2 regions of the Paenibacillus sp. FSL L8-0436 genome follow, and region 1 is predicted to be linked to the other one. Evidence: a T-box and tRNA genes for the amino acid it is inferred to sense, from the RefSeq annotation. Region 1 holds a T-box; the other holds one or more tRNA genes.

What was found. A T-box is a leader RNA that pairs with one kind of tRNA and senses whether it is charged. The one in region 1 lies ahead of tyrS (tyrosine--tRNA ligase), so its partner is inferred to be a tRNA-Tyr.
Region 2: it has a tRNA-Tyr gene. The T-box ahead of tyrS (tyrosine--tRNA ligase) is inferred to sense a tRNA for this amino acid. The anticodon was not compared.

The regions. Positions count from the first base shown of each region.
Region 1 is NZ_CP151955.1:3,004,756-3,008,155, forward strand. It holds gene NSS79_RS13735 (transglycosylase domain-containing protein) at 1-1,436, opposite strand, end outside; T-box leader at 1,574-1,828, shown strand; gene tyrS (tyrosine--tRNA ligase) at 1,897-3,150, shown strand.
Region 2 is NZ_CP151955.1:139,735-143,134, reverse strand. It holds gene NSS79_RS00720 (helix-turn-helix domain-containing protein) at 1-872, opposite strand, end outside; gene NSS79_RS00715 (NAD(P)/FAD-dependent oxidoreductase) at 982-2,022, opposite strand; tRNA gene NSS79_RS00710 (tRNA-Lys) at 2,094-2,166, opposite strand; tRNA gene NSS79_RS00705 (tRNA-Tyr) at 2,174-2,259, opposite strand; tRNA gene NSS79_RS00700 (tRNA-Phe) at 2,265-2,340, opposite strand; tRNA gene NSS79_RS00695 (tRNA-Asp) at 2,369-2,446, opposite strand; tRNA gene NSS79_RS00690 (tRNA-Thr) at 2,463-2,538, opposite strand; tRNA gene NSS79_RS00685 (tRNA-Val) at 2,578-2,653, opposite strand; tRNA gene NSS79_RS00680 (tRNA-Met) at 2,662-2,738, opposite strand; tRNA gene NSS79_RS00675 (tRNA-Ser) at 2,765-2,856, opposite strand; rRNA gene NSS79_RS00670 (23S ribosomal RNA) at 2,939-3,400, opposite strand, start outside.

The sequences.
Region 1 (3,400 bases):
AGACCCTGATAACGGTTGTTGGCATTCTTCGGGATGTGGAATCCCTTGGAGCCATCCTTCAATATGATTGGAGCATCGTCGAGGATGCCGGCAGGCTGGATCAGACCCGCATCAAGTGCAGGCAGATAAGCAGCAATCGGCTTCATGGTCGAGCCGGGCTGACGGACCATCTGCGTAGCATAGTTCATCTGTTCAATGTTGAAGTCCCGGCCTTCGATCATCCCCAGGATGGCTCCGGTCTTGTTCTCAATCATCATCCCGGCTGTCTGTTCCTTGCCTCTGGCCTTGCTGTCTTTTGTGAAATTATCACTGTTCTCGGAGATGCTGTGCATAGCGCTGTATACTTTTTTGTCAATCGTAGTGTATACGCGGTATCCGCCGGTCATTAGCTTCTGACGGGCTTCCTCCAGAAGCACTGTGTCTTCTGCCGGACTCGTGGTATCTTTCGCTTTTTTCTTGTCTTCGTTGATCGACAGTAGGATCTCTGCCGCCTTGCGTTCGGTTTCCAGCATCAAGTAAGGGAATGTAGCATAGGCCTTCTTAGAATGCGGTGCCAGAGAGCCTTTGATGTCAAAGAGGCGTGCTTCATCATACTGGGAGGAAGTGATTTTGTTCTCCTCCAGCATCCGCCGCAGTACGAGCTGCTGGCGCTCCATGGCTCTGTTAAAGGCCGTCTCGTTGAATTCACCCACTCCGTTAAATGCGGAATACTTGGAAGGAAGCTGGGGCAGACCGGCCAAATAGGCAGCTTGCGCAACATTCAGCTTCTCAAGGTCCTCCACACCGAAGATGCCCTTGGATGCGGCTTTGATACCGAACACATTATAACCGTTGGAGCCGTTCCCAAAGGGAACCTTATTGAGATATGCCGTAATAATTTCCTGTTTGGATAAAAAACGTTCAAGCCGCAGGGAGAGCAGGATTTCCTTCACTTTGCGGTCTTCTGTACGGTCCAGATTCAAAAATACACGTCTTGCGAGCTGCTGGGTAAGTGTACTGCCCCCGGTCTGGACCGATTCGTTGAGCAGCTTCTGCTTGACGGCACGAAGGGTACTGCTGAAATCCACTCCTTTATGGTCATAGAAGTTATTGTCCTCTATAGCGAGGACGGCATCAATCACAAGCTGTGGAATATCGTTGAATTCAATTAGCCTGCGGTCTTCTTCGGTGCGAAGCTGACCGATCGGTTGCCCGTCCCGGAAATAGGCAAACCCGGTGACGGCGTTCAAGCTGACTTGCTGCTGAATCAATTCCTCGGTGCGCACAGGATCATCTTTCACAATGGAAGTTATGTAGCCTGCCAAGGCACCACCAGCAAACAGAATGCTTAGTATGCCGAGTATAAACATCCACTTTACGACTGAACCGAACCTGCGGAGCCAGGATCTTCGGGGTGGATGCTGTTTTACGGTCTTCTTTTTATTCTCCTCAACCATCGACGATAATCCTCCTTTTAACGGAACTATTATAGCACAATTTGGCGTATTTGAATGCGCTTCTGCCTGAAAGTCGAATTCATGAGGTGTTGACTTTTTAAAAGGTCCTATGGTATAAGTTTACTCAATTGGATATTCGAAAAGCGTGGAAAGACATCAGTAGAAGGAAAGCCATGTGTTTCAGAGAGCCGGTGGGTGGTGCGAACCGGCAGCAGGCCCCTTTGAATTACAGTCTGGAGCTGTCCGGAGGAACTACAAGCGCTTTCGCTTGTTCAGTAGTCCTGGACCGGGTGCAAGCCCGTTATGGCAATGAAGTGAAAGAGAATGCTTGTGCTCCGGCACGGCAAATCTTTAATTAGGGTGGTACCGCGAGCCTCTTACTCGTCCCTTGGGATGAATGAGAGGCTCTTTTTGCGTTCTTTGGAATGATTAGTGTTGAAAAACTGGGAGGAATAAGGAAATGATATGGGAAGAGCTTACAATCAGCCAACAGCAGGAAGTCGAGCGTCAGATGGAAGTGATCACGCGCGGTGCCGTGGAAATAGTGCCGGAGGAGGAAATGAAGCGCAAAGTGATCAAATCCGTTGCTGCGGGTATTCCGCTAAACATCAAACTGGGTCTTGATCCGTCGGCGCCGGATATTCACGTGGGACACACCATTGTGATTCATAAGCTGCGCCAGTTCCAGGAGCTTGGGCATCAGGTGCAGCTGGTTATCGGAGATTTCACCGGACGTATCGGAGATCCTACGGGCAAATCCGAGACACGGAGGCAGCTTAGCGAAGAAGATGTGCAGCGTAATGCCGAGACCTACAAGAAGCAGATTTACAAGATTCTTGACCCGGAGAAAACAAAAATCTTCTGCAACTCGGAATGGCTCAGCCCAATGTCCTTCTCAGATGTTGTAAATCTGGCGGCAAAAGTAACCGTAGCCCGGATGATGGAACGCGACGATTTCTCCAAACGTTTCCAGGGCGGCCAGGCCATCAGTATTCATGAATTTTTCTACCCGCTGATGCAAGGGATGGATTCCGTTGCTCTTAAGACCGACGTGGAGATTGGAGGCACGGATCAGAAGTTCAATGTGCTGATGGGCCGTACACTGCAGAAGGAATATGGCCTGGAACCGCAAGCTGTTATGCTGATGCCGCTGCTGGAAGGAATCGACGGTGTGCAGAAGATGAGCAAGAGTCTGGGGAATTACATCGGCATTGATGAAGAGGCTAATGAAATCTATGGCAAGGCGATGTCTGTGCCGGACGAGGTGATGCTGAAATACTACGAAATGGCTACAGATATCAGCAATCAGGAGCTCGCTGCCTTGAAAGCGGGTCTGGCCGACGGGACGGCCCATCCGCGGGATGTCAAAATGCGTCTTTCATATACATTAGTACGAATGTACCATGGAACAGCAGCCGCGGAGGCCGCGCAGCAGCACTTCATTACGGTGTTCCAGCAGCGTGCGCTCCCGGAGGATATTGAGACAATCGGCATTCCGTCTAAAGAGTTGTTGAGCGGCACAATCAAGCTGGTCACGCTGTTAACGCTGCTTGGTTTTGCAGGCTCCAATGGCGAAGCTAAACGTTCGATCCAGCAGGGCTCAGTGAAGCTGAACGGGGTGAAGCAGGAGGATCCTAACGGGGAAATCCAGCCTCAGGAGGGCGACATTGTCCAGGTAGGCAAGCGGAAGTTTGCCAAATTAACATTAGCTTAGGGTTTTGAATCTCCATCTGCTTAAACAGGGAGCTGATAAGCATAGTAAGAAACGCACTCCTAAATCCTTGATTATGGTGATTGAAGTTGCAGATTTTAATGCCAATCTCTGCACAGTGCCCGGCTAATATTCTGAAGTTCATTTCTCCAACGGGCACATCATCGATTTCCAGGATCAGGCGATGGTTGCAGCCGGTAGCATTCTGAAGCATCTCCAGAGTCTCTTGGACTGTAGTACCGAGACCTTCAGG
Region 2 (3,400 bases), 2.9 Mb from region 1:
GTATAGTCACCGATCTGTCCTAGCAGCTGCCTGCGCCGCTCATCAGGGATACTGTTCACCAGCCGCTCCATATGCAGCTCCCACGGGAGATGAATATAGTCGCCAACCTGAAAAATCCGTCCCAAAACAATCGTTTCCCGCAGCAGCGCAACCGAGCCCGTCAAACCTTTTACCGGGATGATCGCCGGTGCAACCGCCAGATGGAATACACCTACCCACTCACTGGCAATCAGCTCATGCAGCCCCATACAGGTCTGTGACAGAAGCTCATCTACACTCTCTTCCTCATCGTCCTTATCATCCCCGCCGGTCAGCAATTCCTTGCGGGCTAAAATTAACCATTCCTTCTCCTGCAGGGGGATCAGCAATATTTCGTTCTCAAAATAATTGCGCAGCAGCTTCATAAGCGAACGGTAAGAGATCTGCGGATTGTGGACATTCTCACTCACCAGCAGAAAAGGAATCATCTCGCCGAACAAACGTCCCTTCAGAGTGATTTCGTCAGGAATCTCTGCATCATTCTTCTCTTGCTCGAGCTGCGAATTCAGCCAGTTGCTCAGCTGCCGGGCCTCTACTTCTCCTTCTTCCTTTAACCCTGTGGCCTTGAGCGCGACAGCAAAATTCCGTGCCGCATAATTGACCAATTGCAATTCCAGAGCCGAAAGGCCATCCATCTCTACCCAAATCGCAGTTATTCTTCCCTCGTTCTCATACAATGGTACCCAAAGATGACCTTCATGAGTGACCGGCTGATCCAACTCTTCTTTGCCTATGCCAAAAAGAGAAGCTGAATGCTGCCTCCCGAGTTGTTTGATTCCGGTTCTCTTTCCGGTGAGCTGCTCCAATTTTTGACGCAATGCCTCACTATCCATCGTCACCATTCTCCACCACTTTTGCTCTTTTCGCCTATTTTATCATAATTCCCAACATTATGCGGCCTGGTCCCTCCGATTACTAAGACACAATCGACAATTTGAGGAATCATTTATTTTGTTTTACCATTTCGCTATGATTTTGCTTAGACGGCGGCAAGCTTACCGGGGATATCTTCTTTAACTCTTTATGCATCCAAATACCGGCTATCGCTCCCTCACCCATTGCAACAGTAGCTTGCTCTGCATGAACAGCGACATCACCAGCCACCCATAAATGCTCCACATTGGTCATTAATGAACGCTTATCCGCTTCGATATGCCTATTCTTATGAAGCTTCACCCCAAGCTCTGCCGCAAGTTCCGAATGTACCGCATTATTCCCAAAGGCGATGAACCCTCGCTCCGCAAGCAAAGTATTTCCGCTCTCCAGGATTACCGCTTTAATGATTCCATCATTCTCCTCATCGATTCGAGCAACTGCTTCCTCTACATATAAGATCCCTTGCTCTTCAAGACGTTGGCGGTTCTCTGCCGATACCGGCTGGCACTCATGATTGATATAAGTCAAATCACCCGTACGCTCACGCAAAACAAAAGCCATATTTGCCCCTACGTCACCTGAGCCCAGCAATAGGGTCTGCCGGTTCTGAATTTCGTAGCCATCACAATCCGGGCATACATATACCGTCTTCCCTAGTGTAGCTGCAAGCCCCGGCAGCTCAGGAAAGCGGTCCATTACACCTGTTGCAAGCAGCAATGTCTTTGAACTATAGCACTGATTCTCGGAACCGTTCAGCTGAAACAAACCATTCTGCTTCTCTGCCTTAGTAATCCTATCCGTAGCAAACTCCACACCGGCAACTTCAGCCTGCCGCCTGCCCCTTGCCCTAAGCTCTTCACCGGATATTCCCTCTGGCCAGCCCAATATATTATGATAATTGCGGCAAATGTTAGATCTTCCCCCTCCCGCGTCTATCACAAGCACATGGTGGGTAGAGTAACGTCCTAATTGAATCGCTGCCTGCAGGCCGGCAAAACCGCCTCCAACAATAATTGCATCATATATAACGGGAATCCCCTCATTTCTGCTCAGTGTTATAAACTTATAATTAAACGGAGACAGAAATTTTAAACTCGCTGTCAGCAATTTCAATTTCCTGCGGTATGACAATAACACAAAAAAGCCACCACCCGGAGGTGATGACTTTCTGATTGGGATGAGCCATGAAGGACTCGAACCTTCGACACCCTGATTAAAAGTCAGGTGCTCTACCAACTGAGCTAATGGCTCATAAAACTGGTGGAGGCTGATGGATTCGAACCACCGAACACGTACGTGAGCAGATTTACAGTCTGATGCGTTTGGCCACTTCGCTAAGCCTCCATATATGGTGGCGCGGGAGGGAATCGAACCCCCGACACAAGGATTTTCAGTCCTTTGCTCTACCGACTGAGCTACCGAGCCATAAAAAAAGCCATAAAACATAAAAAAATGGCGGAACCGACGGGATTCGAACCCGCGATCTCCTGCGTGACAGGCAGGCATGTTAGGCCAACTACACCACGGTTCCGCATTTGTAAAAATAATGGTGCCGGCGAGAGGACTTGAACCCCCAACCTACTGATTACAAGTCAGTTGCTCTACCAGTTGAGCTACACCGGCACGGTGTAAAAGTGTTGAAACGGTGTTGAATTGTGAAAATGGTGGAGGCTGAGGGGATCGAACCCCCGACCCTCTGCTTGTAAGGCAGATGCTCTCCCAGCTGAGCTAAGCCTCCGGGTTGTATGGTAGCGGCAGAGGGGATCGAACCCCCGACCTCACGGGTATGAACCGTACGCTCTAGCCAGCTGAGCTACGCCGCCACACTAACAATATTATGAATTTGAAATGGCGGAGAGAGAGGGATTCGAACCCTCGCACCGCTTACGCAGTCTAACCCCTTAGCAGAGGGTCCCCTTATAGCCACTTGGGTATCTCTCCAAACAAGTTGGTGCCATGTAAATTCATTCAGGAACCTTGATTCCTGAAAACTGAACCCGAAACAAATCTGCGTCTTAAATTGTTGGATAAGCCCTCGACCGATTAGTATTGGTCAGCTCCATGCATTGCTGCACTTCCACCTCCAACCTATCTACCTCGTCGTCTTCAAGGGGTCTTACTAATTGGGAAATCTCATCTTGAGGGGGGCTTCACGCTTAGATGCTTTCAGCGCTTATCCCGTCCGTACGTAGCTACTCAGCCATGCTCCTGGCGGAACAACTGATGCACCAGCGGTACGTCCATCCCGGTCCTCTCGTACTAAGGACAGCTCCTCTCAAATTTCCTGCGCCCACGACAGATAGGGACCGAACTGTCTCACGACGTTCTGAACCCAGCTCGCGTACCGCTTTAATGGGCGAACAGCCCAACCCTTGGGACCTACTTCAGCCCCAGGATGCGATGAGCCGACATCGAGGTGCCAAACCTCCCCGTCGATGTGGACTCTTGGGGGAGATAAGCCTGTTATCCCCAGGGTAGCTTTTAT